2 linked regions of the Hyalangium gracile genome follow. Each later gene encodes a partner of the first gene's protein in a complex. Links are inferred from orthologs where the notes say so. Each region holds a gene or a part of one and is shown in the gene's direction. Other genes may lie near its edges. The genes, in order: carB and carA.

Region 1 (13,980 bases):
CCAGAGGCAATGCTGCACGAACTGCGCTCGGTTCGGGGAGCCCGGACGGGCTACTCCGCTGGGCCCGCGGATGATCTGTACGCGCTGGGAGTCACGGCCTGCCGACTCGTCACCGGTGAGTACCCTGCACCTGGTGAACCCACTCGGGATGAGGCAGGGAACTGGCGGCTGGAGACCGTGGTGCCGCCTGCCGCGCTGTTCCGCGATAGGCATGTGGCTCCACCTCTTCGCGCGTTGATCCTCCGCATGCTTTCTGTACGCCCGGAGGAGCGCGGCACCGCGGCGGAGCTGGCCGACCTCCTGGAGGAGGCAGAGGCGCACCTTCAGGAGGTCGCCACGAGCGCGCACTCCAGAGGCGTTGCAGGGCCCGCCATGGCTCGCGCAGACGCTCGGCCTTGGCGGCGCTGGCTTCCGGCAGTCGCTGCGGGACTGGCCCTGATCTCCGGGATGTGGTGGGCAGGTGAGTGGTGGCCCGTAGAGCAGCTCATCCTGGCAAGGGAAGAGGTCGCGGGGGAAGACAAGGCGGATGCGGGCACCTCGGGGCTCGGTGAGGCGGTAGCGACCGCCTTCGAGGAGGATGCTCCCGAGTCTTCCATGCCAGACACATTGGCCGAGGACTCGCTCCCCAGGCCCTTGCCGGGGCAGACGCGACCTGATTCCAAGGGCCGATGTCCTCGCAAGCGGCAGGTGGCTCTCAACGGAGGATGCTGGTTGGAGGTCCCTCTGGAAGGCGGGGAATGCGCTGAAGTCAACGGGCAGATGTTCAAGGGGCAGTGCTACGTGCCCTTCATCGCGCCTGGGCGCCACCCTGCATCGAGCCCTTCGGATCCGCCGTGACCTGCGCCTCGTGGGCTCGAAACTTCGCGCCGCGTCGGCGGGTTTGTGCGAGCTTCCAGTCCATGTCTCTGCCCAAGACTCGCTTCGTTGAGACCACGCTGCGTTCTCCGCTGATGCACCTGCCCGTGCGTACCGCGATCTTCGAGCTCGAGAATGCGCGCATCCTGTTCTCCCCGGGCTCGATGATGACCGCCGAGCAGCTTCGAGAAGTCGGTGCTGTCACCGACATCGTGGCTCCGACGCTGATGCACACCGGTGGCATGAAGGCCGCCGCGCAGATGTACCCGGACGCAAAGCTCTGGGGCCCGGCTGGCGTCAGGGAGAAACACCCCGATCTCCCCTGGCACGGCATCCTCGGCGTCGACCCCTGGCCTTTCGAGAGCGAGCTCTCGCTCATCCCGCTCCCGGGCATGCCCAAACTGAACGAGTGCGCGTTTCTGCACCATGCCTCGAAGGCGCTCTACCTGACCGACATGGTCTTCAACATCGCCCAACCGAAAGGTCTCGCCGCCTGGCTGTTCTTCCGGATGTTCGGCACCTACCGCCGGTTCGCCGTGAGCAAGCTGTTCCTTCGGTACGCCAAGGACAGGCCCGCGCTCGAGGCGACCGTCGCGAAGATCGCCGGGCTCGATTTCCTGCACGTCGTCCCATCTCACGGCGATGCGGTGATGAACGATGGCAAGCCCAGGCTGCTCGCCGCATTCCGGGAGCGCGGGCTGCTCGCGTAGGCCCAGCCGCCTCACGCCCTGCGCAGGGTGATGACCTTCAGCTCGGGGGGAGCACCCAGCCTCGCCGGAGGACCGGTGGTGCCAACGCTACGGTTCACGTAGAGCCACGAGCGCCCCTGCCGGTACAACCCCGCCGTCCATCGGCTGACGAACCGGGCCAGCGAGAGGCGCCGGACGCCCGGGACCGCGAGCTGGCCGCCGTGGGTGTGTCCCGAGAGCGTCAGCTCGACATCGCGCGCCTGCGCCTCGGGAAACAGGTTCGGGTCGTGTGCAAGCAGCACCGTGGGGACACCCTCGGGGCGGTCCCGGAGTGCTCGCCCCAGGTCATGGCGCGAGGTCCAGGTGTCATCCACACCGGCAACGTACTAACCCGCTCGCGCCGTGCCTGCTTGGGTGCGTCGGGTTCGTCGGGCCTCTAGATTGTGCCTGGCTGCTCGGTTCGCTCTCTGCTACTCCGGCTCTCCAGGTCGCTGACGAGGTGGCACGAATGCTCCCCGGAACCCTGCTGACGCGGGACGCTGCAACGGAGGTCCTCAAGCGGATAGAGGCGGAACTGGGGCAGTCTACCGCCTACGATTGGCAACCTGTCTCAGTGGATACGGCTCTGGCCTGGATCGAGCGTTTGCCCTCCGAGGAGTTCTATCTCTACTACCAACATCCGGTTCACGACTTCATGGACCGATGCTCTCGCGTGGAGAAAGACACGGCGCTGCGATTCGTGGAAGAGCGATTCGCTCTCGAGCAAGGAGAGGGCGTGGACCTCTACCTGACTCCCTTGAACTTCAGCACCGTGTTCGCTGGGAATCACGATGGAAGGCTCTTTCGCGCAAAGTAGCCCGTGCCTCAGTCCATGGTCATGGGGTTCTCGGGGCGAGCAGTGAGGAGAGATCGCGAGGAGGGGCCTCGCCATGGCTTGTGAAACGGATGGCCTCGAGGCCAGGATTCGCACATGCCAGAGCATGAGGACTTCCTGGACCATACCGGACGGACACCCCGCGAGTTTGGTGCCATCCACGTTCATGTCGAGCCCGTGGTCCGTGGCCCCTCTGGTGCCGCGGTCGCAACGGTGTGGCTGCAGAGCGCCTTCGAGCCGCTGCTCCCGTCGGATGGCTTGCACGTCGTCGCCCGTCTGGCGGAAGACAAAGGGGAGCTGAGCCTCGAGCGACTTCCTCTGCCGGCGCTTACCGGAGGGAAGGTCGTTCGTTGGAGTTTGCCGCTCTCGCTACCGCAGAACGTGGAGGAGCTGCAGTTCCGCATCGAATATGGAGCCGGTCGGGCCTGACCTCAGTCCGTGTAGGCGAAGGCCCGCGCGGGAGCGGTCTCCGGGGCGCGGAAGAGCAGGATTGCCGCGTGCCCGGACAGGTTCCCCACGGCCACGAAGATGTCCGGATCCTTCAGGTTGCCATACCCGAGCCTCGCCGGCGCCTTGCCGTACTTCTTCTCCATCTCCGGCAGCGAGAGGATCTCGATGTCGTAGAGCGTGATGAGATCCGTGCGCTTCACGCGCAGCTGCTTCACCCAGGCGGCCACGAGCTCCTCGGGCGTGCCGTACCGCTTGTCCTCCAACTGGAACGGGTAGAGGAACTCCCCGGCAACTCGCCGGGCGTCTCCGTTCAGGAGGCTCTCGAAGATGAACCGGGCCGTCGACTTGACCCGGTCTCGCCGGTCGGCCTCCTCGTCGACCTCCGGCTCCGACCCCGGGGGAGACCCAGGCGGGGGCGGCATGGCCTTCGGGACAGGGGCCGCGGCCGCCGGAGCCGCCTTGGGTGTAGGTGCCGGGGCCGCCGGAGCCGGGGCGGGCGCCTTGGCCTCAGGGGCCGGCGTCGGAGCGGGTTTGGCCTCGGCCGGGGGGGCAGGGGGCGCCTGCTTCTCCTCCGCAGGGGCCGCTGTGGGCGCCGCCGGGGGGGCCGCTGCCGGCTCGGGAGCCTGGGCGAGGGCGGGGGAGGCGAGGGTGACGAGCAGGGCCAGGGACCAGGAACGCATGGGACCTCCAACAACGGGCCCACCGGTTCTACCAGAGCCCCGCCCGGATGGCCCGGCTCACTCCTGGGGCAGGCGACGAGGCAGGTTCACTCCCCGCGTGCATGTGCGGGTGGACGTTGCTATGGGGGCCTCCCGATGCCCAAGCGAACGGATATCCGGAAGGTTCTCGTGATCGGGTCGGGACCGATTGTCATCGGTCAGGCCGTGGAGTTCGACTACTCGGGGACGCAGGCCATCAAGGCGCTCCGAGACGAAGGTGTGGAGGTGGTGCTGCTCAACAGCAACCCCGCCACCGTGATGACGGACCCCGAGTTCGCTCACCGCACCTACATCGAGCCCATCACCGTCGAGGCCGCCGAGAAGATCCTCGCCGCCGAGCGCCCCGACTCGCTGCTACCCACCATGGGCGGTCAAACGGCCCTCAACCTCGCCAAGGCCCTCGCCGAGCAGGGCATCCTCGAGAAGTACGGCGTGCGGCTGATCGGCGCCTCGCTCGAGGCCATCAACAAGGCCGAGGACCGGCAGCTCTTCAAGGCCGCCATGCAGAAGATCGGCGTGGCCCTCCCCAAGAGCGGCTACGCCAGGACGCTCGACGAGGCGCTCGGCCTCATCGCCGAGATCGGCTTCCCCGCCATCATCCGCCCGTCCTTCACCCTGGGCGGTACCGGCGGCGGCATCGCCTACAACCGCGAGGAGTTCGAGACCATCTGCCGCGCCGGCCTCAAGGCCAGCCCCACCTCCACCATTCTCGTCGAGGAGAGCGTGCTCGGCTGGAAGGAGTACGAGCTGGAGGTGGTCCGCGACTCGGCGGACAACGTCATCATCGTCTGCTCCATCGAGAACCTGGACCCCATGGGCGTGCACACCGGTGACTCCATCACCGTGGCCCCCGCCCAGACCCTCACGGATCGCGAGTACCAGCGCCTGCGCGAGGCCTCGCTGCGCATCATCCGCGAGATCGGCGTCGACACCGGCGGCTCCAACATCCAGTTCGGCGTCAACCCGAAGGATGGGCGCATCGTCGTCATCGAGATGAACCCGCGCGTGTCCCGCTCCAGCGCGCTGGCCTCCAAGGCCACCGGGTACCCCATCGCGAAGATCGCCGCGAAGCTGGCGCTCGGCTACACGCTGGACGAGCTGCGCAACGACATCACCCGCGACACGCCCGCCTCCTTCGAGCCCACCATCGACTACGTGGTGGTGAAAATCCCTCGCTTCAACTTCGAGAAGTTCCCCCGCGCCGACCGCACGCTCACCACCAGCATGCGCTCGGTGGGCGAGGTGATGGCCATCGGCCGCACCTTCTCCGAGGCGTACCTGAAGGCCCTGCGCTCCATGGAGGCCTCGCGCCTGGCACTGGAGCCGGTGGACCTGCCCAAGGAGAAGGAGGAGCGCGAGAAGGTGCTCAGCGAGGCGCTCCGGGTGCCGCGCCCCGATCGCCCCTGGTACGTGGCCCAGGCCTTCCGCGAGGGCTTCTCGGTGGAGCGCGTGCACGAGCTGTCCGCCATCGATCCGTGGTTCCTGCGGAAGATCGAGGAGCTGGTGCACCGGGCCCAGTCGCTGCAGGAGTTCGGCCGGCTGGATCAGCTCCCGGACGAGGTGCTGCGCGAGGCCAAGGCTCACGGCTTCTCGGACAAGTACCTGGGCCAGCTGCTGGGCTACCCGGAGGCGGAGGTGCGCGCGCACCGGCAGACCCGAGGCATCCGCCCCGTGTACAAGCGGGTGGACACCTGCGCCGCCGAGTTCGAGGCCTACACCCCGTACCTGTACTCCACCTATGAGGAGGAGGACGAGGCGCCGCCCACGGACCGCAAGAAGGTGCTCATCCTGGGCAGTGGGCCCATCCGCATCGGTCAGGGCATCGAGTTCGACTACTGCTGCGTGCACGCCGCCTTCTCGCTGCGCGAGGCGGGGTACGAGACGGTGATGGTCAACTGCAACCCCGAGACGGTCTCCACGGACTACGACACCTCGGACCGCCTCTACTTCGAGCCGCTCACCATCGAGGACGTGCTCGAGGTGGCCGAGCGCGAGAAGCCGGTGGGCGCCATCGTCCAGTTCGGCGGCCAGACGCCGCTCAAGCTCAGCGTGCCGCTGGAGAAGGCCGGGCTGGCGGTGCTGGGCACCTCGCCGGACGCCATCGACCGGGCCGAGGACCGCGAGCGCTTCGCCAGGCTGATCGAGAAGCTGGGGCTGATGCAGCCGGAGAACGGCGTGGCGCGCAGCCACGAGGAGGCCTTCCGGATCGCCGAGCGCATCGGCTACCCCGTCATGGTGCGCCCCAGCTACGTGCTCGGTGGCCGGGCGATGGAGACGGTCTACGATCAGGCCAGCCTGGAGCGCTACATGCGCGAGGCCGTGAGCGCCTCACCCGAGCACCCGGTGCTCATCGATCGCTTCCTGAAGGAGGCCATCGAGGTGGACCTGGATCTGGTGGCGGACCGGACGGGCGCCGTGCTGGTGGGCGGGGTGCTGGAGCACATCCAGGAGGCGGGAGTGCACTCCGGAGACGCGGCGGCCACGCTGCCTCCGCACTCGCTGTCGCCGGATCTCGTGGAGCGCATGAAGGACCAGGCCATCGCGCTGGCCCGCGAGCTGAAGGTGATCGGGCTGATGAACGTCCAGTTCGCCATCCAGGGGAAGACCATCTACATCCTGGAGGTGAACCCGCGCGCCAGCCGCACCGTGCCGTTCATCTCCAAGGCCACCGGCGTGCCCCTGGCGAAGCTGGCGGCGCTCTGCATGGTGGGCAAGACGCTCGAGGAGCTCGGCGCCACGCAGGAGGTCGAGTTCAAGCACGTCGCCGTGAAGGAGTCCGTCTTCCCGTTCGCTCGGTTCGCGGGTGTGGACGTGATCCTCGGCCCGGAGATGAAGTCCACGGGCGAGGTGATGGGTATCGCGGACGACTACGCCTCCGCCTTCGCCAAGAGCCAGCTCGCCGCCGGCGTGAAGCTGCCGCGCTCGGGCCGGGTGTTCATCTCCGTGAAGGACGAGGACAAGCCCGCCGTGGTGGATCTGGCCCGGCGCCTGCGCACCCTGGGCTTCGAGCTGGTGGCCACCAGCGGCACCCATGCGTACCTGGCCACGAAGGGCATCCAGGCCCAGCAGGTGATGAAGGTGACGGAGGGCCGCCCCAACATCGTCGACAAGATCGTCGACGGGGCGATCATGCTCGTCATCAACACCACGTTCGGCAAGCAGGAGATCGCCGACAGCTTCTCCATCCGGCGCGAGGCCCTGATGCACGGCATCCCGTACTACACGACGGTGCAGCAGGCGCGCATGGCGGTGGGGGCGCTGGAGGCCCTGCGGCGCTCGGAGCTGAGCGTTAAGCCGCTGCAGGACTACCTCAAGCTCACCCAGCGCCCCGGGTAGCCCCTCGAGAGGGGATGCCCTGTTGGAACGCTGCTGACAGGGATGGCAGACTCGCGCGGCTCTGGGAGGTGCTTCATGCACACGCTCACCCGCGCCGCATCGCTTGCGCTGCTATCACTGGTCGTGGCCTGCACCAGCGTTCCGCGGCCCGAGACCGTTCTCGCCTCGGGCCAGACCGGTCCGGCTTCGCTCGTCTCCGACGGGACGTACCTCTACTGGACCAACCGCACGGGCGGAGAGGTGATGCGCCTGCCGCTGGCCGGGGGGACGCCCGAGCAGCGGGCGTCGGGGCAGGTTCAGCCGCAGGGGATTGCCCTCAGCTCGACGCACCTCTACTGGGCCAACCGGGGGAACCACACCGTCATGAAGTTGCCGCTGGCGGGCGGCGAGCCCGTTCCGGTGGCGACAGGCCAGTCGGACCCGGAGGACGTGGCGATCGCCGGAGGCTACGTGTTCTGGTCCAATGGCTCCGCGACGATGATGAAGGCGCCCGAGGCGAGCGGCGCGGCCTCGGCGGTGAGCGACCAGACCAGCAGCCCCAGCGAGCTCGTCACCAACGCCACGCACGTGCTCTGGGCCAACAGTGACGGCACCATCCGCCGTGCCCCGCTGGCTGGTGGGTCGGAGGAGACTTTGGCGCGTGGAGATCTCAACGCCACCAGCCTGGCCCTCGATGACACGCACGTCTACTGGACCACGTTCTGGGGCAGCATCCAGCGTGTTCCGCTGGCCGGGGGGGGCGTGGAGAAGCTGGCGGAAGGAGAGAACCACCCGCGTGCCATCGCCGTGGACGGCTCCTTCCTCTACTGGGCCGCAGGAGGCAAGGACGGAACCATCCGGCGCATGGCCCGCTCTGGGGGAAAACCTGAGACCTTCGCCGGTGACCAGGGCGAGCCCGCGGGAATCCTCCTGCACGCCGGCCACCTGTATTGGGTCAATCAGTCCGCTGGCACTGTAGTGCGTGCACCGCGCTGAGCAACCTACGGCGGGGCATGCCGATAATTTCCGCAAGGTTCACACGGAGATCAATCACATGCCCCGGATCAACGGTTCCATCGTTCCCCCTCGCGCTCGCACCCTCGACGACGCGTTTTCCGCCAAGACTCCCACCGCGAAGGCGACTCAGCCCGCGGCCAAGGTGACAGGCTTCGCGGGCGTGTCGAACTTCCTGGGAGGCGCCTTCAACGGGCTCCCGTCGAAGGCGGGTGGGCCGCACGGGACGGCGCCGAGCGGCGCGCGGAAGCTGTCTCCGAACGATCTGGGCGTGCTGGCGCAGGATCAGGGCAACACCAACGCGTGCGGTACGACGTCCCTGGCCAACGTGCTGACGCACTGGGGCCAGCCCACCACGCACGAGCAGGTGGACAAGGACATCCGCCACTTCGACATGTTCACCGCGCCGGACCGGCTCGTCGACTACGCGCGCGATCACGGGATGCGCGCCGAGCTCAAGGCGGACGCCAGCGTCGATGACATCGCGCGGATGGTGGACCAGGGCGTGCCGCCCATCGTCCTGATGGATCCGGACAGCGGCTCCAACGCCAGCCTGCACTACGTGACGGTGTCCGGCTACAACCGGGACGCGAGCGGCAACATCTCCGAGCTGGTCATCGCGGACAGCGCCGGTGGAGATCGCTACACGATGCCCATCGAGGAGTTCCAGAAGAAGTGGGACAACCTCGAGCTGGGCGGCATCGGCACGGGGCTCAACAACGTGATGATCTCCGTGGTGCCCAACGACGGCCGGAAGATCACCGGCGGCGACGGCGTGACGCGGAGCGCCTCGGAGATCAAGCTGCCGAAGTCCAGCTTCTGGTCCAGCATCAAGAGCAGCCTGGCGCGCGGGGTGGCCAACCTCCTGTCCGACGTAACGTCGTTCGCCGGCAAGGCCTGGAACGGGATCAAGAACGTGTGGAACGGCGTCAAGAACGCCGCTGGCGCCGTGTGGGATGGCGTCAAGAACGCCGGGCAGGCCATTGGCAACGCCGCCAAGAGCGCCTGGGACACGGTGACGGGCTGGCTCGGGTTCTAGCGAGCCCTCGCGGCCTCACATGACCGGGTATTGGTGGGTGAACAGGAAGAAGAAGATGCCCTGCATCACCCCCAGCCCGCTCACCAGCAGCATGCCCACCGTCGGCCGCTTCGCCGCGAAGACGCCCAGGCCCAGGAAGGCGGGCCAGCAGGACGCGGAGTAGCGGCCGAGCCCCCACAGGCCGATGGCCCAGATGACGCCACTGAGCACGAACCCGAACGCCGCCAGCGACCACCACGAGCGCTGACGGGTCGTGAGCACCACGCCCGCGATCACCAGCGCGGCGAAGGGCAGGTACGTGTTGATGAGCTGGAAGTTCTGGTCCGGTGAGCCCATCACCTTGAGCTGATCGGTGATGCCCCAGTAGGCGGCGGGCCCCCAGTTGTCGCGCGCCTTGTAGAAGCTGAGGAAGTCGCCCCAGGCGAGCTGCTGGTACAGCGCGTAGCCCCCGAGCGACAGCCACGGCAGCGCCAGCGCAAGCCACGCCGGGCTCTTGAAGAAGCGTCCCAGCGAGGGGCGCTGCTGGATCTGCGCGACGAGCAGCCCGATCCCCGCGAGCATCGTCAGGTGCCGGGCGAGCACGCCTCCAGCGAGCGCCAGCCCCGCGCGGAAGTGCTGGCCCCGCGTGGCGTAGTCCAAGGAGAGCGCGGAGAGCAGCACCATGAGCGACTCGGGGTGCCCGGCGGCGTGGAAGAAGGCGAAGGGGTAGGCGGCGAACAGCAGCAGGCCCCAGCGCGCGCTCTGCTCGTCCGAGAGCCGCCGGAACATGCGGAACAGCACCCGGTACGCGAGCAGGCACGCGATGTTGGCGACGATGAGCAGGCCCCAGTGCGGCGGGATGCGCGTGACGAACCCCAGCGCCTTCGTCAGCATCGGCAGCAGCGGGAAGAAGTTCGTCATCGGGCCGTTCCAGTACCCGTCCCGCGCGATGTAGTAGTACCAGCCGCAGTCCCAGCGGCAGAAGGGCTCGAAGACGGGCATCAGCCCGTACTCCTTGAGCAGCCCGGACGGCTGCTGGAGCCTGCGCTCGACGGCGATGCCGGCCCACGAGGCCATGGTGAGCGCCACGCGCGAGCCGAGCCAGACCCAGAACGGGAAGGCCCAGGCCTGGAGCCCTCGCGGCTCGGGCTCGGGCGGATGCGTGGGCGCTTCGGTCAGGGCCGGGGCGGTCTCAGGGGGCGCTTGCACAGTCAGAGGGTCCTCTAGCACAGCGCCTCGGGCAAGCCCACGCCCTGTGGGCTCCGCTCACGAGGTAGTCTCCAGAAGAGCAGGAGGGCGCCGTGAAGAAATGGATCATCCTGGGGATCGTGGCCGTCGTGCTGGGCGGCGTGTTCATCGGGCTCGACATCAAGGCCACCCGGGTCGCCGCGCAGATGAACGGCGTCATCCGCAAGAAGCCGTACTCGCCCACCCAGCGAGGCGCCGCGCTGCACTCGGAGCTGCTCATCGCGGATCTGCACGCGGACCCGTTGTTGTGGAACCGGGACCTGAACGAGCGCTCGGCGCAGGGGCACATCGACGTGCCTCGCCTCATCGAGGGCAACGTCGCATTGCAGGTCTTCGGCGTCGTCACCAAGACGCCCAAGAAGATGAATACGGAGCGCAACGACGACACGACGGATGACATCCAGCTCCTGGCCTTCGCCCAGCGGTGGCCGCCGACCACGTGGTTCAGCCTGGAGGCCCGTGCGCTGTACGAGGCCAGGAAGCTCGCGAGGACCGTGGAGGACTCGGACGGGAAGCTGGTGTTCATCCGGACCCGGGCGGAGCTGGACCGGTTCCTGGCGGAGCGGGAGAAGGACAAGGGCCGCGTCGGGGCGCTCCTCGCGCTCGAGGGGATGCACGCGCTGGAGGGGAGCATCGAGGCGGTGGATGCGCTCCATGACGCCGGGTTCCGGATGCTGGGGTTCGCCCACTTCTTCGACAACGAGGTCAGCGGGTCGGCCCACGGAGTGAAGAAGGGCGGCCTCACGGAGCTGGGCCGGGCCGTGGTGAAGCGGATGGAGGAGAAGGGGATGACGCTCGATCTGGCGCACGCGTCCCGGCAGACGATCTCGGAGGTGCTCGCGATCGCCACCCGGCCCGTCGTGGTCTCTCACTCGGGCGTGAGGGGCACGTGCGACAACAACCGGAACCTGAGCGACGAGCAGCTCCGGGCGATCGCTCGCAACGGTGGGGTGGTCGGCATCGGGTACTGGAGCACGGCCACGTGTGGCAAGGACGCGAAGGCCATCGCCCGAGCGGTCCGGCACGCCGTGTCGGTGGCCGGGATCGATCATGTCGGCCTGGGCTCGGACTACGACGGAGCCGTCACGGCGCCGTTCGATGTCGCGGGGCTGGTCGAGCTGACCGACGCGCTGATCGCGGAGGGGCTGAGCGAACGGGAGATCCGCAAGGTGGCGGGAGAGAACGCCGTGCGCGTCCTGCGAGCCAATCTTCCGGCGCAGTGACGCGCTGCCTCAGTTCTCCACGGTGTACGTCATGCGGACGGGCTGTCCGTCGCGCTCGACCTCGAGCTCGATGCGGGAGGTGCCCCGCAGGTGGGTGTAGGCCTCCAACGCGCGCGTCGGGTTGTCCATCGTGAAGCCGTTGATGCGCGTGAGGATGTCTCCGTTCCTCATGCCGAGCCGGGCGTACAGGGAGTCCTGCCGCATGCCGAACACCTTGAAGCCCTGGGGGCTCCCGTTGCGGAAGGTGGGCACGATTCGGGCCTGCGTGGCGATCTGGTTCATGTTGGCGAGCGCGTTGTCCACGTCCTGGCGCTGGATCGTATACGTCCCGGGTCCTGTCTCCCGGATGCTGGAACCGAGCCCCGTGGAGTTCCCGGCCGGGGCGGGAGGAGGTTGGGGTGCAGCGACCATCCCAGAAGAGGCGGGGAGGGAAGCGAGATCGAGGACCTCCATGCGGTCGCCGTTCATGAGCAGCACCCGCGTGCGCTCGATGGCCAGGACCTGGGCGCCCTGAAGCATGCTGCCCGTCCAGACGGTTCGAGTGCGGCGCAGGGCGTCGTCGTAGACGGAGGCCAGCGACATCCCCGAGGAGGAGGACGTCATCGTCCCGAGCAGCTTGAGCGAGAGCTGCGTGGTCTGTGCGTCGGAGGGGAGCTCCGCGGGAGGCTTCGGGGCCTTGTCCAGTGACAGGCCCGTGTGCCGGGCCAGCAGCTCCGCGGAGAGTGGGGTGCTCGTGGAGTGCGGGGCGGTGGAGACTTCCTGTCGCGGCATGCTGGGCGCCGTGGGCACGGAGAAGAGCGAGCCGCTCACCAAGGTGTTGACCGTCTGCGCCACGAGCGTGCACGCGCATGCGAGCATGGCGAGGGTGAACGCATGGAACGAGGAGCGGACGAGCGCGGACATGGGCTGCCTCCCTGAGGTGGGCGTGGATGAGTGCCATCCCAGAGCAAGGCCAGTACCAACGGAGCTACACCGGCTCGCTCCGAGGGGAGCACGGGCAGCTGGCGCGGACCTCACCTGCTTACGCGTGACAAAGTGTCCGAGGCGGCTCCGGGGAGCATGACGACTCGCCAACCCGTCCAGCTTCGTGCGAGGGAGTCCACGGAATGAGACGCGGGAGAAACGAAATCACAGGCTTTCCGGAAGCTCTGCGCTCGGAAGTCCGGAAGATAGACGTCTGGCCCACACCTTGCTCATGGCTCGCGTCGGGGGCGATTGACGCGCGAGCCTGTCCACCGCACGCTGACGGGCATGGGACAGGACGCATCTGAGCGTGGAGGAACCTTCCCCCGGGCCCCCACGCAGGAAGAGTGGGAGGCGATGGGGCCCGAGGAGCAGGCCCGGGTGGTGGAGTCACTGCCCGGAGAGGTGACATGGGACGAGATGGCGATGCCGGAGGGCGACAAGCACTCCGGAGCCAAGTCGAGGGTGAGGGATCTGCTCGAGGGTTACTTCGGTCACCAGCGGCGCAAGGTGTACCTGGGCTCCGAACTTCCCATTTACTATCCAGCAGAGCGGCGGTTCGCGCCCGACCTGCTGGCGGTGCTCGATGCGGAGCAGTACGAGCGCAACAAGTGGGTGGTGAGCCACGAGGGCAAGGGGCTGGACTGGGTGATGGAGGTCCACGTGGGCGGCGACCGCAAGAAGGACGCCGAGTACAACGTGAAGCGCTACGCCCGGCTCGGCATCCCCGAGTACTTCATCTACGACCGCAACAAGGAGAAGCTGGAGTTCTACCGGCTGGCGACTCCGGACGCGCGACAGTACACGCGCGTCGAGCCACGGCGGGGCCGCTACCTCTCCGAAGTGCTGGGGCTGGAGTTCGAGGTGGTGGGCGAGCAGCTCCGAGTCTGGTCCGGCAACGCGCTGCTGCTGGAGTCCAAGGAGCTGCTGGCGCGAGCCATCGAGAGGCTGGAGGAGACGGAGCGCCAGGCTGAAAGCGAGGCGAGACGGCGCGAGGAAGAGGCTCGTCTGAGACAAGAGGAGACGCGCCTGCGTGAAGAGGAGACACGCCTGCGTGAAGAGGAGACGCGCCTGCGTGAAGAGGAGGCGCGCCGACGAGAGGACGCGGAGCGCCGTCTCGCGGAAGAGTCGCGGCGGCGAGAGGAGGCAGAGCGCCGCCTGGCGGAGCTACAGGCCGAGATGGCACGCCTTCAGCCCCATCGAGGCTGAAGGCGCCCCGCTCGAAGCTGCTCAGCCGAAGGAGGCGTCCCGGCCTCGGGTGGGCAGCGCGGAGGCCGTGCCGGAGAGCCATTCATCGCAGGCCCGCGCGGCCTCTCGTCCGTCCGAGATGGCCCAGACGATGAGGCTTGCGCCCCGGTTCGCGTCGCCCGCGCAGAACACGCCCTCCGCCGAGGTCGCGAAGCGCGAATCCACCTGCACCGCGCCTCGAGGCGTGAGCCGGACGCCGAGCTCCTCCTGCAGCTGCGTCGTGTCCGGCCCCGTGAAGCCCATGGCGAGGATCAGCAGATCCACCTCGTGCGTCACCTCGGAGCCGGGCAGCTCCACCAGCCGGGTGGAGCCGTTCGCCTGCCGCTCGAGCCGCACCTTCACCGCGTGGAGCTTCTCGAGCCGT
Region 2 (16,234 bases), on another replicon or contig:
TGGGGCCATGAACTCATCTGGGCTCACACCGAGCGCTACGTGGGCAAGCTCCTGCACGTGAAGCAGGGGCACAAGCTCAGCCTGCAGTACCACAACAAGAAGGACGAGACGATCCACGTCCAGAGCGGCAAGCTGCTCTTCGTCGTCGACGAGGGCCAGGGGCTCATCGAGAAGGTGATGAACCCCGGCGAGAGCTACCACATCAAGCCGCTCACCAAGCACCGCATGGTGGCCCTCACCGACTGCGACATCCTCGAGGTCAGCACCCCCGAGCTCGATGACGTGGTGCGGCTCGAGGACTCCTACGGCCGCGCCGGCACCAGCAAGGCGTAGCCCCCGGGCCTACTGGGAGTTCGGGTTCTTGGTCCACCGGTCGACGTTGCCGTCGCTGTCCAGATCGTCGCCAATCCGGTCCACCTGGCCGTTCTCCCAGTACTCCCAGTTGTCCACCTTGCCGTCGCCGTTGGTGTCGCGCTCCTTGCGCGCCAGCTTTCCCTTCTCGTAGTACAGCCACACGTCCGTGCGCCCGTTGCCGTCCACGTCCCGCTCGGTGCGCACGTTCACTCCCTTCTCGAAGAGCAGGATCGAGTCGACCTTCCCGTCGAAGTCCTGATCCATCACCTCGCGCGCCTTCTCCTCGCGCTCGTCGAAGTACTGGGTGATGTCGATGCGGCCGTCCCCGTTGAAGTCGATCTCCTTGCGCACCTTGAGATCGCGCGGCTGCCCGTCCGGGCCCTTGCCCTCCACCGTGTACGTCCACACGTCCGGCTTGTAGTCCCGGTTGAGATCCAGCTCCTGCACCTTCTCGTTCTTGGCGCGCTGGGGCCGGATCGGCTCGCGCTCGGAGGGCTGGTTGCCGATGGGCTCAGGCAGGGGGACGGGCCGTTTTCCCGCCTTGTCGCCCGAACAACCCACCAGCACCGCGAGTGCGAAGAGCCCCGCGTAAGCACATGATTTCATTGAAGACATGCCTGCTCCCGGAGAGATCGAGCGACGCGCCCATGACGGGCGCGGCCAGTTCCTTCACGGGCCACGTCATTCCATATAGTTTCACATATCGCCATGGCCCGAAAGAAGATCAGCACCACCATCTACATCACCCCTGAGCAGAACGAGCGCCTCAAGGCGCTGAACCAGAAGACCAAGGTGCCCGTGGCCGAGTACATCCGGCAGGGGATCGATCTGGTGCTCGACAAGTACAAGGCGCAGCTGCCCGGCCAGGCCACGTTCGACGAGCTCACTGAGTGAGGTGCGCATGACGTCCATGCGAGGCAAGCGGGCGGCGGTGCTCGGCGGAGCGGGCTTCGTGGGCTCCCATCTCTGCGAGCGGCTGCTGGACGACGGCGCCGCCGTGGTGGCGGTGGACAACTTCCTCACGGGCACGGAGGAGAACCTGCGGACGCTGCGCGGTCGGCCCGGGTTCGAGTTCCAGAAGCAGGACATCGTGGAGGGGCTCTCCGTGCCGGGGCCCGTGGACTTCGTCTTCAACATGGCCTCTCCGGCCTCGCCCATCGACTACGCGCAATTGCCGCTGGAGACGCTCCGGGTGGGCTCGCTGGGCACGGAGAACGCGCTGAAGCTGGCCGAGGCCAGGGGCGCGGTGTTCCTCCAGGCCTCCACCTCCGAGGTGTACGGCGATCCGCTCGTCCACCCGCAGCACGAGGGCTACTACGGCAACGTCAACCCCATCGGGCCGCGCGCGGTGTACGACGAGGCCAAGCGCTACGCGGAGGCCATCACCTCCGCCTACGCGCGCGTGCGCGGGGTGAAGACGCGCATCGTCCGCATCTTCAACACCTACGGGCCGCGGATGCGCCTGAACGACGGCCGCGTGGTGCCGGCCTTCGTGGGCCAGGCCCTGCGCGGCGAGGACTTCTCCGTCTTCGGAGATGGCAAGCAGACGCGCTCGTTCTGCTACGTGAAGGATCTGGTGGACGGGCTGGTGCGGCTGGCGCTGTCCGACGTGACGGATCCGGTGAACATCGGCAACCCCCGGGAGATGACCATCCTCCAGTTCGCCGAGGCGGTGCGCGCCGCCGCCGGTGGGGGAGGGAAGATCGTCTACCACCCCCTGCCTCAGAACGATCCCAAGCAGCGCCAGCCGGACATCACCCGGGCCCGCACGCTGCTGGGCTGGGAGCCGAAGGTGCCCCTGGAGGAAGGTCTGCGGGAGACCATTTCCTACTTCCGCGCCGTTGCCCGGACCTGAACCGCTTCTTAAGTTGCCGGCACTTCTGAATTTTTCGCGAGCCACGGGCGGTGGCGGGAGCGTCAGCGTGAAAGTGCTGGTGACGGGAGGGGCAGGCTTCATCGGATCCCACGTGTGCGATGAGTTCCTGCGCGCGGGGCACGAGGTGATTGCGCTCGACAACCTGTCGAGTGGTCGACGGGAGAACCTGGATCCCCGCGTGCGGCTGGCGGTGCTGGACATCCGCAGCCCCGAGGCCGCGGAGCTCATCCGCTCCGAGCGTCCGCAGGTGATGTGCCACCTGGCCGCGCAGATGGATGTGCGGCGCAGCGTGGAGGACCCGCGCTTCGACGCGGAGGCCAACATCCTGGGCATGCTCAACCTGCTGGAGGCCGCGCGCGTCGCCGGGGTGAAGAAGGTCATCTTCAGCTCCACCGGTGGCGCCATCTACGGCGAGCAGGACGTCTTCCCCGCGCCCGAGTCCCACCCGACGCGGCCGGTGTCCCCGTACGGCGTCTCCAAGGCCTCGGGTGAGCTCTACCTGGGCTACTACAAGGCCCAGTACGGCCTGGACTACGTGGCCCTGCGCTACGCCAACGTCTACGGCCCCCGGCAGAACCCGCACGGCGAGGCCGGCGTGGTGGCCATCTTCGCCCAACGCCTGGTGGCTGGCCGCGAGTGCACCATCTACGGAGACGGCGGGCAGACGCGCGACTTCGTCTTCGGGCCGGACGTGGCTCGGGCCAACCTGCTGGCCTTCGAGAAGGACTACGTGGGCGCCGTCAACATCGGCACCGGCATCGAGACGGACATCAACCGCCTCTACGCCCTGCTGGCCGAGGCCGCTGGCTCCACCCTCCCGGTCACCCACGCTCCGGGCAAGCCGGGCGAGCAGCGCCGCTCCTGCATCAACCCGGCGCTGGCGCAGAAGGTGCTCGGCTGGCAGCCGAGCGTGGGCGTGGCCGACGGGCTGCGCAAGACGGTGGAGTTCTTCCGCGCCAAGGCCCGCGAGCCCGCCCGCGCCCACGGCTAGGGCGCCGGCCGGACGGGGTATCGGGCTAAGTGCCCGACAGGACAGGCACGCCGCTGACCGGGAGGCTGGTCAGCGGACGCGCGGATGCATGGATTTTCAACGGGTTCGGTGTTACTCACGCGCGCTTTGACGTCCTGCGAAGAGCCCTGAATCCATGCCGGCCGAGAACGCCCATATTCGCAACTTCTGCATCATCGCCCATATCGACCATGGCAAGTCGACGCTGGCGGACCGTCTCCTCGAGAAGACCGGGACGCTGACCAAGCGCGAGGCCCAGGCCCAGTTCCTGGACAACATGGACATCGAGCGCGAACGGGGCATCACCATCAAGGCCCAGTCCGTTCGCATGAGCTACACGGCCAAGGACGGCAAGCAGTACGTCCTCAACCTCATCGACACCCCGGGACACGTGGACTTCGCCTACGAGGTCAGCCGCTCGCTGGCCGCGTGCGAGGGCTGCCTGCTCGTGGTGGATGCCAGCCAGGGCGTCGAGGCGCAGACGCTGGCCAACGTCTACATGGCGCTGGACCACAACCTGGAGATCATCCCGGTCATCAACAAGATCGACCTGCCGAGCGCGGACGTGCAGCGCACCCGGGACGAGATCGAGGACGTGATCGGCATCGACGCCTCCGTGGCCGTGCCGGCCTCCGCCAAGGAGGGCATCGGCATCCAGGACATCCTCGAGGCGGTCGTCCAGCGCGTGCCGCCGCCCAAGGGTGAGCCGTCCGCGCCGCTCAGGGCCCTCATCTTCGACAGCTGGTATGACAACTACCGCGGCGTGGTGACGCTGGTGCGCGTGCTGGAGGGCACGCTCAAGCTCAAGCAGAAGATCAAGCTGTGGAGCAACAACAAGGTCTTCGAGGTGCAGGAGCTGGGCGTGTTCAGCCCGTTCTCCCGGCCGGTGCCGCAGCTGATGGCCGGCGAGGTGGGCGTGCTGGTGGCCAACGTCAAGGAGCTGCAGGACGCCAAGGTGGGTGACACCGTCACCGAGGAGGCGCGCCCCACGGACGCTCCCTTCCCGGGCTTCAAGGAAGTCAAGCCCATGGTGTTCAGCGGCATCTTCCCGGTGGACTCCGCGGAGTACGAGAACCTGCGCGACGCGCTGGCCAAGCTCACGCTGAACGACTCGGCCTTCACCTACGAGCCCGAGTCCTCCACGGCGCTGGGCTTCGGGTTCCGCTGCGGCTACCTGGGCCTGCTCCACATGGAGATCGTCCAGGAGCGGCTGGAGCGCGAGTACAACCTCAACCTCATCACCACGGCGCCCTCGGTGGTGTACCGCATCACCACCAGCAAGGGGGAGACGCTCCTCATCGACAACCCGGCCAAGCTGCCGCCGGTGCAGAACATCGAGAAGTTCGAGGAGCCCATCCTCACCTGCCACATCCACGTGCCCAACGAGCACCTGGGCGCCATCCTCAAGCTGTGCCAGGACCGGCGCGGCGTGCAGAAGGACATGAAGTACCTGGGCTCCAGCGGCCAGCGCGTGCAGGTGACGTACGAGATGCCGCTGGCCGAGGTGGTCTTCGACTTCTTCGACAAGCTCAAGAGCGTGTCGCGCGGCTACGCCAGCCTCGACTACGAGCTGGCCGGCTACGTGGAGGCCGATCTGGCGCGGCTGGACATCCTCATCAACGGCGAGCCGGTGGACGCCCTGAGCGTGATCGTCCACCGCGAGCGCGCCTACCTGCGCGGCCGCGAGGTGTGCGAGAAGCTCAAGGAAGTCATCCCCAAGCAGATGTACGAGGTGGCCATCCAGGCGGCCATCGGCGCGAAGATCATCGCCCGAGAGACGATCTCCGCCATGCGCAAGAACGTGCTCGCCAAGTGCTACGGTGGTGACATCAGCCGCAAGCGCAAGCTGCTCGAGAAGCAGAAGGAGGGCAAGAAGCGCATGAAGCAGGTCGGCTCGGTGGAGATCCCCCAGGAGGCCTTCCTGGCGGTGCTCAAGACGGAGGAGTAGATGACCGCCGCGACCACGCCGTTGAAGCTGGGAGAGGCGATCGATGCCCGCCGCACCCCGGAGCAGCTCCGGGCCCGGCGGCTGCTGGTCTGGCGGCAGCTCCTCACCAGCCTCTGGGCGCCACTGACGCTCGTCGGCATCGTCTTCATCCCGTACCTGTTCGTCATCGAGAACCTGCCGGCCTCCGCCTCCTGGGCCAAGCCCGCCATGCAGTTCTTCGGCGCGGCCATGTTCTTCGCCTGGGTGGCGCTGCTGGTGTGGCGGCTGGTCTCCAAGCGCGAGCAGGCGCTGCGCAAGCTCCGCCACGAGGCGCGCGAGCTGTTCCACGAGGCCGAGCGCATCTTCAAGCGCGTGCCCGACAAGCTCCCGGCCAACGCCGCCGAGCGCATCGCCGAGCAGGCCCTGCGCGTGGAGGATGCCTCGCTGGCCGCGGACGTGGCCCGGCTGGACAAGGAGGTGAGGGCGCTCGACAAGCTCCACGAGGAGCTCCTGGGCGCCTGGCGCAAGCAGTCCGGCTGGGAGACGGTCTCCGGCTTCACCAAGGCGCTGGCCATCGCGCTGCTCATCCGCACCATCTTCATCGAGCCGTACCGCATCCCCTCTGGCTCCATGCTCCCTACGCTGGAGATCGGCGACCAGGTCTTCGTCAACAAGTTCATCTACGGGGTGCGCATCCCGTTCATGAACGTGGTGCCGTTCCAGATCGTCCGGGCGCCGGCTCGCGGGGACGTGATCGTCTTCAACAACCCCGTGGAGACGGACAAGGACTTCATCAAGCGCATCGTCGGCATCGCCGGGGACCGCGTCGACGTCGTCAACGAGAAGGTCTACGTCAACGGGGAGCTGCAGGACCGCACGCTCGTCGCCAAGGACTTCATCGTCCGCAACATGGAAAACGGGGAGTGGACCGACGATCAGGTGATGTACTACCGGGAGAACCTGGACAGCGTGAACCACGCGGTGCTCCAGTCTCCGTACCCGCGCGGCCCGCGCTCCGAGGGCCCCTTCTTCGTCCCCGAGGGCCACGTCTTCGTCATGGGCGACAACCGGGACAACAGCTCCGACAGCCGCGTCGGCTTCATCGGCCAGGGGCACCCCGCGGCCTATGTGCCGATTGGCCACATCAAGGGCAAGGCGATGGTGGTGTGGCTGTCCCTGGGATATGGCGGCCTGTTCAGTGGCTTCTTCGACGGAACCGGCCTGCGGCTGGACCGGTTCTTCGAGCCCGTGCGGTGATGGCCCCCCTGACGCTTGACGCTCCAGGGTGGCGCTGCTAGGGCGCGACCCGGCTCTATGCGACACCTGCTCGGAATCGACGGCTGGCGGCGAGAGGAGATCGAGACGTTGCTCGATCGGGCCGAGGCCCACCTTCCAGGGGGCTCGGCCAGCACCCCGGTGCTCCAGGGGAAGGTGGTGGCCAACCTCTTCTTCGAGGACTCCACCCGCACCCGCACCTCCTTCGAGATGGCCGCCAAGACGCTGGGCGCCCAGGTGCTCAACTGGACGGCGCAGGGCTCCTCGGTGTCCAAGGGGGAGACGCTGCTGGACACGGTGCGCAACATCGAGGCCACGGGCCCGGTGGCGCTCGTCATCCGTCACCGCTCCTCGGGCGCGCCCCACCTGGTGGCGCGGCACGTGCGCTGCGCCGTCATCAACGCCGGGGATGGCACCCACGAGCACCCCTCGCAGGCCCTGCTGGACGCCTTCACGCTGCGGCGGCACTGGGGGCCGCTGGACGGGCGCACGGTGCTCATCGTCGGAGACATCCTCCACAGCCGCGTGGCGCGCTCGAACATCCTGTGCCTGAGGGCGCTCGGGGCCCGGGTGGTGGTGTGCGGCCCGCCCACGCTGCTGCCCGTGGGCCTGAAGGAGCTGGGCGCGGAGGTGACGACGAAGCTGGACGCGGCGCTGCCCCACGCGGACGCGGTGATGTGCCTGCGGCTCCAGCTCGAGCGCCAGACGGAGTCCTTCTTCCCCTCCACGCGCGAGTTCGCCCGCCTCTTCGGCCTCACCGCCGCGCGCGCCGAGAAGATGAAGCCCGACGCGCTCGTCATGCACCCCGGGCCCATCAACCGCGGCGTGGAGCTGGCTCCGGCGGTGGCGGACGGGGCGCGCAGCGTCATCCTGGAGCAGGTGGCCAACGGGGTCGCCGTGCGCCGGGCCATCCTGGAGGTGTGCTCGTGAGCGGCCTGGTGCTCTTCCGTCGCGGTCGGGTCATCGATCCGCGCCATGGCATCGACGGTGTGCGGGACGTCCTCGTCCGGGACGGGAAGGTGGCGGAGGTGTCCGAGGCGCCGCTCCAGGTGTCCGGCGCCGAGGTGGTGGACGCCCAGGGCAGGTGGGTGCTGCCAGGCTTCATCGATCTGCACGTGCACCTGCGCGAGCCGGGCGAGGAGGGCAAGGAGACCATCCTCACCGGGTGCCGCGCGGCCGTGGCGGGCGGCTTCACCGCCGTGGTGGCCATGCCCAACACCAAGCTCGTCAACGACAGCGCGCTGGTGACGGAGCTGGTGCTCTCGCGCGCCCGGGCGGCCCGGCTCTGCCACGTCTACCCCGCGGGGGCCATCACCAAGGGCCTCAAGGGCGAGGAGCTGGCGGAGATGGGCGAGCTGGTCTCCGCCGGCTGCGTCTGCATCACCGACGACGGCCGCCCGGTGATGAACGCCTCGCTGATGCGGCGCTCGCTCCAGTACGCCACGCTCTTCGACATCCCCGTCATGGTCCACGAGGAGGACCTCACGCTCTCCGGCAAGGGCGCGATGACGGAGGGGCCCACCGCCACGCGGCTCGGGCTGCTGCCCATCCCGCCCTCGGCCGAGGTGGCCATGGTGGCGCGGGATCTGGTGCTGCTGGAGGAGACGGGCGGGCGCCTGCACATCGCCCACATCTCCTGCGAGGGCAGCGTGCGCATGGTCCGCGAGGCGAAGCGGCGCGGCCTCAACGTCACCGCCGAGGCCACCCCGCACCACTTCACGCTCGATGACACGGCGGTGGGCCAGTACGACACCCACGCCAAGATGAACCCGCCGCTGCGCCTGCGCCGCGACGTGGAGGCGCTGCGCGAGGCCCTGGCCGACGGCACGATCGACGCCATCGCCACCGACCACGCCCCGCACGGGGTGCTCGACAAGCAGGTGGAGTTCGAGAAGGGCATCAACGGCGTGGTCGGCCTGGAGACGGCGCTCGGCCTGACGCTGGCCCTGGTGCACGACGGCGTGCTCAGCCCCAGCAAGGCCGTGGAGCTGCTGACGCACGGGCCGGCGAGGGCGTTCGGCCTGCCGGGCGGCCACCTGGCGGTCGGGGCCCCAGCGGACGTCACGCTCGTCGACCCGGCGGCGGAGTGGGCGGTGGACGCGGAGCGGTTCTTCTCCAAGAGCCGGAATACCCCCTTCAATGGCCGTCTGCTCAAGGGCTGCGTCACGCAGACGTGGGTGGGCGGGCGGCTCGTGTTCTCGAACGGTCAGATCCAGGAGGCCCGGTGATGAAGCGGGCGGTGCTCGCATTGGCGGATGGCACCATCTTCGAGGGGCGCTCTTTTGGCGCCACCGGAGAGATGGTTGGCGAGGTGGTCTTCAACACCTCCATGTTCGGCTACCAGGAGATCCTCACGGATCCCTCCTACGTGGGGCAGATCGTCACCATGGCCTACCCCGAGATGGGGAACGTGGGGACCACGCCCGAGGACGAGGAGTCCTTCCGCCCGCACGCGGTGGGCATGGTGGTGCGCTCCAACACGGAGCAGCCCTCCAACTGGCGCTCCAAGGCGCCGCTGGATGAGTACCTGAAGCGCCACGGCGTGGCGGGCATCCAGGGCCTGGACACCCGGCGGCTGGTGCGGCACCTGCGCACGCACGGCGCGCAGATGGGCGTCATCTCGTCGGAGAACCACTCCCCGGCGGCGCTCGTGGAGCGCGCGAAGAACGCGCCCGGCATGGAGGGCCTGGACCTGGCCACCGGCGTCTCCACCAAGGAGCCGTACACCTTCACCACGCCGTCTCCGGACGTGTTCGGCGGCCCGCCGCGCGCCGCGCCGGAGCTGCGCTTCGACGTGGTGGCCTACGACTACGGCCTCAAGCGCTCCATGCTCCAGTTCCTGGTGGACGAGGGCATGCGGGTGACGGTGGTGCCCGCCCACACCCCGGCCGAGGAGGTGCTCGCGCGCAAGCCGCACGGCGTCTTCCTGGCCAACGGCCCCGGAGATCCCGCCGCGGTGAAGGGCGCGGACAAGACGGTGGCCAAGCTGCTGGGCAAGGTGCCGGTGTTCGGCATCTGCCTGGGCCACCAGATCCTCGCGCTCGCGCTGGGTGGGCGCACCTACAAGATGAAGTTCGGCCACCGTGGCGCCAACCAACCCGTGAAGGATCTGACAACCGGGAAGGTGGAGATCACCGCGCAGAACCACGGCTTCGCCGTGGATGACGCCAGCCTCAAGGGCGGCGCCGTGGTCACCCACATCAACCTGAACGATGGCACCGTCGAGGGTTTGTCCATCCCCGACGCCCGGGCCTTCAGCGTCCAGTACCACCCTGAGTCCTCGCCCGGTCCGCACGACGCGCGCTATCTGTTCAAGCGTTTCGCCCGACTGATGGCAGAGTAGGATCTCCGCGCCCCATGGACGCTCCTTCAGCCTCGCCGCTCTCGTATCAGCCCTATCTGGACCAGCTCACCGCCTTCGGGAGCCAGGAGTCCCGCAAGCCGGACCTCCTCGAGGCGAAGGCGGAGTACTTCCGCCTCACGGGCGAGGTGTTCGAGGACGACAAGATCTTCGAGCTCCGGATGGCGTCCTTCCTGGACTACTACCTCTACGATCGCGTCTCGCCGCTGACGGGGAAGACGCCCGCCGTGGAGCTGTACGAGCAGCGGCTGCAGGCCGCGCCGCCCGAGGAGGCCAACGCCTTCCGCAGCTTCACCGAGACGGTCCACGGGCTGTTCGAGGTCCGCAAGCTGGGCAAGGGCGTCATCCGCCTGCGCGAGCTGTTCTCCGGCAAGGACTTCGACGTCACTGAGCGGCGCAACATCGCCGGCCTGGAGGCAGGCGACGTCATCGAGGCCCGGCTGATCCCCTTCGGCGGGCACCTGCTGTTCTCGGCGGCCTTCTGCTACCACCCGAAGGTGGCGGTGAAGGCCATCAAGGCCGAGGTGAAGCGCCGCAAGAAGAAGGAGCCGGATCGGCCCGCCAAGGAGCTGGTCTGGGACTGCGCCATGCGAGCGCTCAAGGTCGAGCGCTACCGGCAGATCTCCGTCGAGAAGCTCTACGACTTCCAGAACAAGACGCTGTGACGCTCAGATGCGGTGGATGGTCATCATGTTCGTCCGCCCGGGCTCGTTGAGCGGCACGCCCGCGACGATCACCACGGGCTGACCCACCTTGCACAGCCCGTCTTCACGGCACAGCCGGCGCACCTGCTTGAGCATCGCGTCGGTGCTCTGCAGCCGCCCCACCTGTATCCCCTTCACACCCCAGTAGAGCGCCATCCGGTTCACCGTCTCCGGGTTGGGCGTCAGGCCGATGATCTGGGCCCGGGGGCGGAACTCCGCCACCAGCCGCGCGGTGTGGCCGCGCTCGGTGTAGGTGACGATCGTGTCGATGCCGAGCTGCTCGGCCGCCGCCACCGCCGCCGCCGCCACGCCCGTGGACAGGTCATCCCGGCGCTCGGGGATCCGCGGGGGACGCAGGCGCGCGCCCACGCCGCGCTCGGTCTCCTCCACGATGCGCGCCATGGTGGCCGCCGAGTCGATCGGGTAGCGGCCCGCGGCCGTCTCTCCCGAGAGCATGACCGCGTCCGCGCCGTCCAGGATGGCGTTGGCCACGTCGGACACCTCGGCGCGCGTGGGGCGGGGGTTGCCCACCATGCTCTCCAGCATCTCGGTGGCCACGATGACCAGGCCACCCATGCGGTTGACCTCGGCCACCGCCTTCTTCTGGATGCCTGGCAGCTGCTCCAGGGGCATCTCCACGCCCAGATCGCCCCGGGCGATCATCACCCCGTCCGCCACCGCCGCGATGGCCTCCAGGTTCGCCACCGCCTGCGGCTTCTCGATCTTCGCGATGAGCGGCGTGTTCAGCTTCGCCACGTGCTCGCGGGCCTGCTTGATGTCGTCCGCCGTGCGCACGAAGGACAGGGCCACGTAGTCCACGCCGACCTCCTGGCCGAACGCCAGGTCCACCGCGTCCTTCTCCGTGATGGTGGGCACCGAGATGGCGGCCCCGGGCAGGTTGAGGCCCTTGTGGTCCTTCAGCAGCCCGCCCACCTCCACCTTCGCGGTGACGTCCCGGCCCGCCACCCGCAGCACCCGCAGGCGCACGCGCCCGTCGTCCAGCAGGATGGCGTCCCCCCGCTCCACATCCTTCGGCAGCGAGCGGATCGGCGTCGGGATGATCGTCCCCTGGCCCAGCACGGCGCGCGTGGTGACGGTGACGGTCTGCCCGGTCTTCACGATGAGCTGCCCGCCCTCGAACCTGCCCAGGCGGATCTTCGGCCCCTGCACGTCCTGGAGGATGGCCACGGGGAGCCCGAGCTTGCGGGAGACCTTGCGGATCGTGTTCACCCGGCGCCGATGCTCCTCGTGCGTCCCGTGCGAGAAGTTGAGACGGGCCACGTTCATGCCCACCCGGATGAGCCCTTCGATGACTTCCGGCGTATCCGACGAGGGGCCCAGCGTGCAGATGATTTTCGCCTTGTGCATGGGCGCCGCATCCTAGGCGGGGGGAGGGTCCCTTGACAGCCAGGATCGCGGGAGGCGAATGTTCGCCTCACGCGGGCGCCACGGGAATGCGGTCTGCGCGTGGCTACACGTGTCACGTCTTTGAAGGAAAAAGAAAGCCCGGCTTCCCTGGGAGGGGGGGCCGGGCTTTCGTGTGTCGCGCCGCTCGGGTGAAGCGGGCTGTTTAGAGGCTGATCTCCTTGCTCTTGATGGGGGGATGCCCCATGGGCACAGGCTCGAGCTCGGGCTCGACCGGGCCGCTGCCGCCGACGCCAGGGCCCTGGTCCCCGTGCAGCGAGTCGATGTCGTCGCGGTTGATGCCGGCCTGCGAGAGCACCTTGCGCGTGACGCGGATGCGGGCCTTACCGTCCAGCGCCATGGCGATGGAGTCCGCCGGGCGCGCATCCAGCTCCAGGCGCTTCTTGCCCTGCTGGAGGAACACGCGGCCGGTGTAGATGTCGCCTCGCAGGTCGTCGATGCGGACCTCCGTCACGTGCGCGCCCAGCTTGACGACCACGTCGTCCAGCAGATCCTGGGCGAGCGGCTGCGGGGGCTCCATGTGAGCCAGGCGGAAGGCGATGGCCACGGCCGCCGCCTCGTCCACGAAGACGGGCAGGACGATCTGGCCGTCCTCCGTGGAGAGCACCACGGCGTGCGTCTGGGCCTCCTCCAGGGGCACCACGTCACGAACCACGAGCTCGACGAGCTCCTTGCACGCGGCGGGATCGCCGCCCTCCTCGGTGATGCAGGGCTCCGCGCCAGTCAGGGGCGGCGGTGCGGCATGCGCCGGTTGGGCGGAGAATGCGGGAAGGAATAACAGGCCCACCAGCGCCAGCACCACGGCGGAGATGGGAGCGAGAAACAGACTGGCGCGGTTGGGTGTTTTCACACTCCAAACGTACGCACCGCGTCCCCGACGGCGAGGGCACGAAACGTGCCCGGTCGCTCTACGGCCTGTCAGTCAGCCAACTGGGACGGAGGGCAGGCAGGCAGGCACGGCGCTCTAGCGCTCGTCGTCCTCGTCCTCGTCGTAGTCCTCGTCGTCCTCGACGTCCTCGTCCTCGTCGAAGTCGAGCTCGTCATCATCCTCCTCGGACTCCTCCTCCTCGTCGTCCTCCTCCTCGTCCTCGAGCTCGTCCTCGAGATCCTCGGATTCGAGCGTCATGCTGACGGAGAACTTCTTGCTCATGACGGCGATCTGAGCGCGCATCTCCGTGAGCGCCGCGACGAAGTCCTCGGAGAGGTTGGCGGGGGCCTTCGCGTCGCAGTGAGGGCAGACCAGCTTCTCCGTCCCCTCGATGAGATCCTGCGCGTCCAGCTCGAAGCTCGCCTCGCACTTCTGACAGGTGAAGTCGATGCTCATGGTCGTTGCGCGGAATACATAGCCCCCCAGTCGCCTGTCAACGTCCGAGACGCTCCAGGTGGTCCGGATGACATGGTCCCCGCCTCCCGGTTTCTGTAGCCTGCCGCCTCCATGGAACAGCCCAAGACGATGGTGCATGTGCTCCACGAGCAGGCCACGCGGCACGAACATCGCCCGGCGCTCTGGAGACGGCGAGGCAGGACGTATGTGCCCACCTCCTGGCGGGAGTACGCCCAGCGCGTCACCCGGTTCGCGCTGGGGCTGCACTCGCTGGGCTTCAAGCCCCAGGGGGTGCTGGCCATCCAGAGCTTCAATCGCGAGGAGTGGCTGGTGGCGGATCTGGCCGCGATGGCGCTCGGCGGGGTGCCCATGGGCATCTACACCACCAGCAGCGCGGAGCAGATCGAGTACATCCTCCAGCACTCCGAGGCGGAGTTCGTCCTGGTGCAGAACGAGAAGTACCTCTCCGGGATGATGGCGCTCCGGGAGCGGCTGCCCCGGCTGCGCCACATCATCGTCATGGATCCGCCCGAGAAGCTGCCGGAGGGCGTGCTGCGCTACTCGGAGGTGCTGGAGCTGGGCACCGGCGCGGACGAGGGGCCCTACTGGGAGCGCGTCAACGCGCTGAAGAGTGAGGGGCTGGCCACCCTCATCTACACCTCGGGGACGACGGGAAACCCCAAGGGGGTGATGCTCACCCACCACAACCTGGTGTGGACGGCGGAGAAGCTCGTCCAGGCGGTGCACTTCGGCGAGGAGCGGCGGATGCTCTCGTATCTGCCGCTATCGCACATCGCCGAGCAGGTGCTGTCGCTCCACGGCCCGCTGCTGCTGGGAGCGCAGGTGTTCTTCGCGGACTCCTTCGAGGCGGTGCCGGAGAACCTGAAGGAGGCGCGGCCCACCTTCTTCTTCGGCGTGCCCCGCGTGTGGGAGAAGTTCAAGGCGAAGGCGGAGAAGGGGATGCAGGAGCAGCCGGCGGTGCGCCAGAAGGTGCTGGCGTGGGCGCGCGGCGTGGCCACGCGCTACCACACGCTGGCGCTGCGCCACGAGAAGGTGCCCCTGGCGCTGGAGGCGCAGTACCGGCTGGCCCAGCGCCTGGTGTTCGCGCCGCTGCACCAGCGCATCGGCTTCGACAAGGTGGAGTACTTCTCCGTGGGCGCGGCGCCCATCGGGCGGGACGTGCTGGACTTCTTCGCCTCCATCGACATCGTCATCCGCGAGGTGTGGGGCATGTCCGAGCTGACGGGCCCCGCGACGATCAACACCGTGGAGGCCACCAAGCTGGGCAGCGTGGGGCGGCCCATGGTGGGCGTGGAGGTCCGCATCGCCGAGGATGGGGAGATCCTCGTGCGCGGCGGCAACGTGTGCCACGGCTACTACAAGGACGCCAACGCCACCGCGGAGCTGCTGGAGGATGGGTGGCTGCACACCGGGGACGTGGGCATGCTGGACGGCGAGGGCTATGCCCACATCACCGGCCGCAAGAAGGAGATCATCGTCACCTCCGGCGGGAAGAAGTCGGCGCCCGGCAACATCGAGACGCTGCTCAAGGCCGTGCCGCCGGTGAGCCAGGCCGTGGTGATTGGTGATCGGCGCAACTACCTGGTGGCGCTGCTGACGCTGGACGCGGAGGCCGCGCAGGCGCTGGCCCGGGAGAAGGGCTGGCCCACGGAGCCGGCCGCGCTGGCCAACGAGCCGCGGCTGCACCAGTACCTGGAGCAGGCCATCGAGCGGGACGTCAACCCGAAGCTGGCCCGCTTCGAGACGATCAAGCGCTTCAAGATCCTCCCGAAGGACTTCTCCATCGACGCGGGGGAGATGACGCCCAGCCTGAAGGTCCGCCGCGGCATCGTGGAGAAGAAGTACGCCGCCGACATCGAGTCCCTGTACGCGGAGAGCGCTTCCTCCGAGGCCCAGGCGGGCTGAGGGCCCTGAAAGCAAAAGGGGCGGGGGACCGAAGTCCCTCGCCCCTCTCGTGCCTCAGGCCGTGGCCTGGCGCGCCGGCACTACTTGGTGGCGGTGCGCTTGTCCATGGAGACGTAGTCGCGGCGCTTGGAGCCCGTGTAGACCTGGCGCGGCCGGGCGATCTTCTGCTCCGGATCCTTCACCATCTCCTCCCACTGGGCGCACCAGCCGACCGTGCGCGGGATGGCGAAGAGGACGGGGAACATCTCCACCGGGAAGCCCATCGCCTCGTAGATGAGGCCCGAGTAGAAGTCCACGTTCGGGTAGAGCTTGCGCTTGACGAAGTACTCGTCCTGCAGGGCGATGCGCTCGAGCTCCACGGCGATGTCCAGCAGCGGGTTCTTGCCCGTCACGTCGAACACCTCGTCCGCCACGCGCTTGATGACCTTGGCGCGCGGGTCGTACGACTTGTAGACGCGGTGGCCGAAGCCCATCAGCTTCTTCTCGCCCTCGCCGCTCTTCACCGCCTTGATGAAGTCGGGGATCTTCGAGACGTGGCCGATCTCGCGCAGCATGCGGAGCACGGCCTCGTTGGCGCCGCCGTGCAGCGGGCCGTAGAGCGCGCCGATGCCCGCGCTCACCGCCGAGTACGGATCCACCTCGGAGGAGCCCACCGTGCGCACCGAGGTGGTGGAGCAGTTCTGCTCGTGGTCGGCGTGGAGGATGAAGAGCAGGTCGAGCGCGCGCTCCAGCGTCGGGTGCACCTTGTAGGTGGCCGTGCCGATGCGGCGGATCATCGCCAGGAAGTTGGCGACGTAGGACAGATCATTGTCCGGGTAGATGTAGGGCAGGCCCATGCTGTGCCGGAACGAGAAGGCGGCAATGGTGGGCATCTTGGCGATGAGCCGGGTGATCTGGATGCGGCGGCTCTGCTCGTCCTTGGTGTTCTTGGCGTCCGGGTAGAAGCCGGAGAGCGCCGCCACCGTGGAGGCCAGCATGGACATGGGGTGCGCGTCGTAGCGGAACCCGTCCATGAAGGTCTTGATGTTCTCGTGCACGTACGTGTGGTGCGTC

The links.
Region 2: the proteins of carB (region 1) and carA are in contact, whole or in part, in a solved structure (PDB 1KEE), measured with the Escherichia coli proteins. The link is inferred for Hyalangium gracile from one-to-one orthologs.

What each region holds. Positions count from the first base shown.
Region 1 is NZ_JAHXBG010000041.1:1,521-15,500, forward strand. What follows is about bases 3,364-7,123. They hold carB (carbamoyl-phosphate synthase large subunit), read left to right. Parts: upstream 3,364-3,683; coding sequence 3,684-6,923; downstream 6,924-7,123. Other genes in these bases: KY572_RS44460 (hypothetical protein), read right to left, coding at 3,364-3,548; KY572_RS44470 (hypothetical protein), read left to right, coding at 6,999-7,123. Also shown: KY572_RS44435 (serine/threonine-protein kinase), read left to right, coding at 1-837; KY572_RS44440 (DUF4336 domain-containing protein), read left to right, coding at 900-1,565; KY572_RS44445 (metallophosphoesterase), read right to left, coding at 1,577-1,918; KY572_RS44450 (hypothetical protein), read left to right, coding at 2,053-2,400; KY572_RS44455 (hypothetical protein), read left to right, coding at 2,515-2,847; more of KY572_RS44460, read right to left, coding at 2,850-3,363; more of KY572_RS44470, read left to right, coding at 7,124-7,898; KY572_RS44475 (C39 family peptidase), read left to right, coding at 7,957-8,955; KY572_RS44480 (glycosyltransferase family 39 protein), read right to left, coding at 8,971-10,143; KY572_RS44485 (dipeptidase), read left to right, coding at 10,236-11,405; type II secretion system protein GspC, read right to left, coding at 11,415-12,308; KY572_RS44495 (Uma2 family endonuclease), read left to right, coding at 12,657-13,577; KY572_RS44500 (glutamate synthase subunit beta), read right to left, coding at 13,599-13,980. UniProt on the Escherichia coli protein: Large subunit of the glutamine-dependent carbamoyl phosphate synthetase (CPSase).
Region 2 is NZ_JAHXBG010000015.1:198,332-214,565, reverse strand. Bases 7,727-10,726 are described here. They hold carA (glutamine-hydrolyzing carbamoyl-phosphate synthase small subunit), read left to right. Parts: upstream 7,727-8,668; coding sequence 8,669-9,784; downstream 9,785-10,726. Other genes in these bases: pyk (pyruvate kinase), read right to left, coding at 10,471-10,726; KY572_RS28630 (hypothetical protein), read left to right, coding at 9,799-10,467; KY572_RS28640 (dihydroorotase), read left to right, coding at 7,727-8,669. Outside these bases: KY572_RS28680 (cupin domain-containing protein), read left to right, coding at 1-333; KY572_RS28675 (hypothetical protein), read right to left, coding at 343-960; KY572_RS28670 (ribbon-helix-helix domain-containing protein), read left to right, coding at 1,063-1,248; KY572_RS28665 (UDP-glucuronic acid decarboxylase family protein), read left to right, coding at 1,265-2,209; KY572_RS28660 (NAD-dependent epimerase/dehydratase family protein), read left to right, coding at 2,277-3,221; lepA (translation elongation factor 4), read left to right, coding at 3,376-5,187; lepB (signal peptidase I), read left to right, coding at 5,188-6,423; KY572_RS28645 (aspartate carbamoyltransferase catalytic subunit), read left to right, coding at 6,481-7,371; more of KY572_RS28640, read left to right, coding at 7,368-7,726; more of pyk, read right to left, coding at 10,727-11,874; KY572_RS28620 (bifunctional nuclease family protein), read right to left, coding at 12,077-12,781; KY572_RS28615 (hypothetical protein), read right to left, coding at 12,896-13,255; KY572_RS28610 (AMP-dependent synthetase/ligase), read left to right, coding at 13,367-15,181; KY572_RS28605 (citrate synthase), read right to left, coding at 15,262-16,234. UniProt on the Escherichia coli protein: Small subunit of the glutamine-dependent carbamoyl phosphate synthetase (CPSase).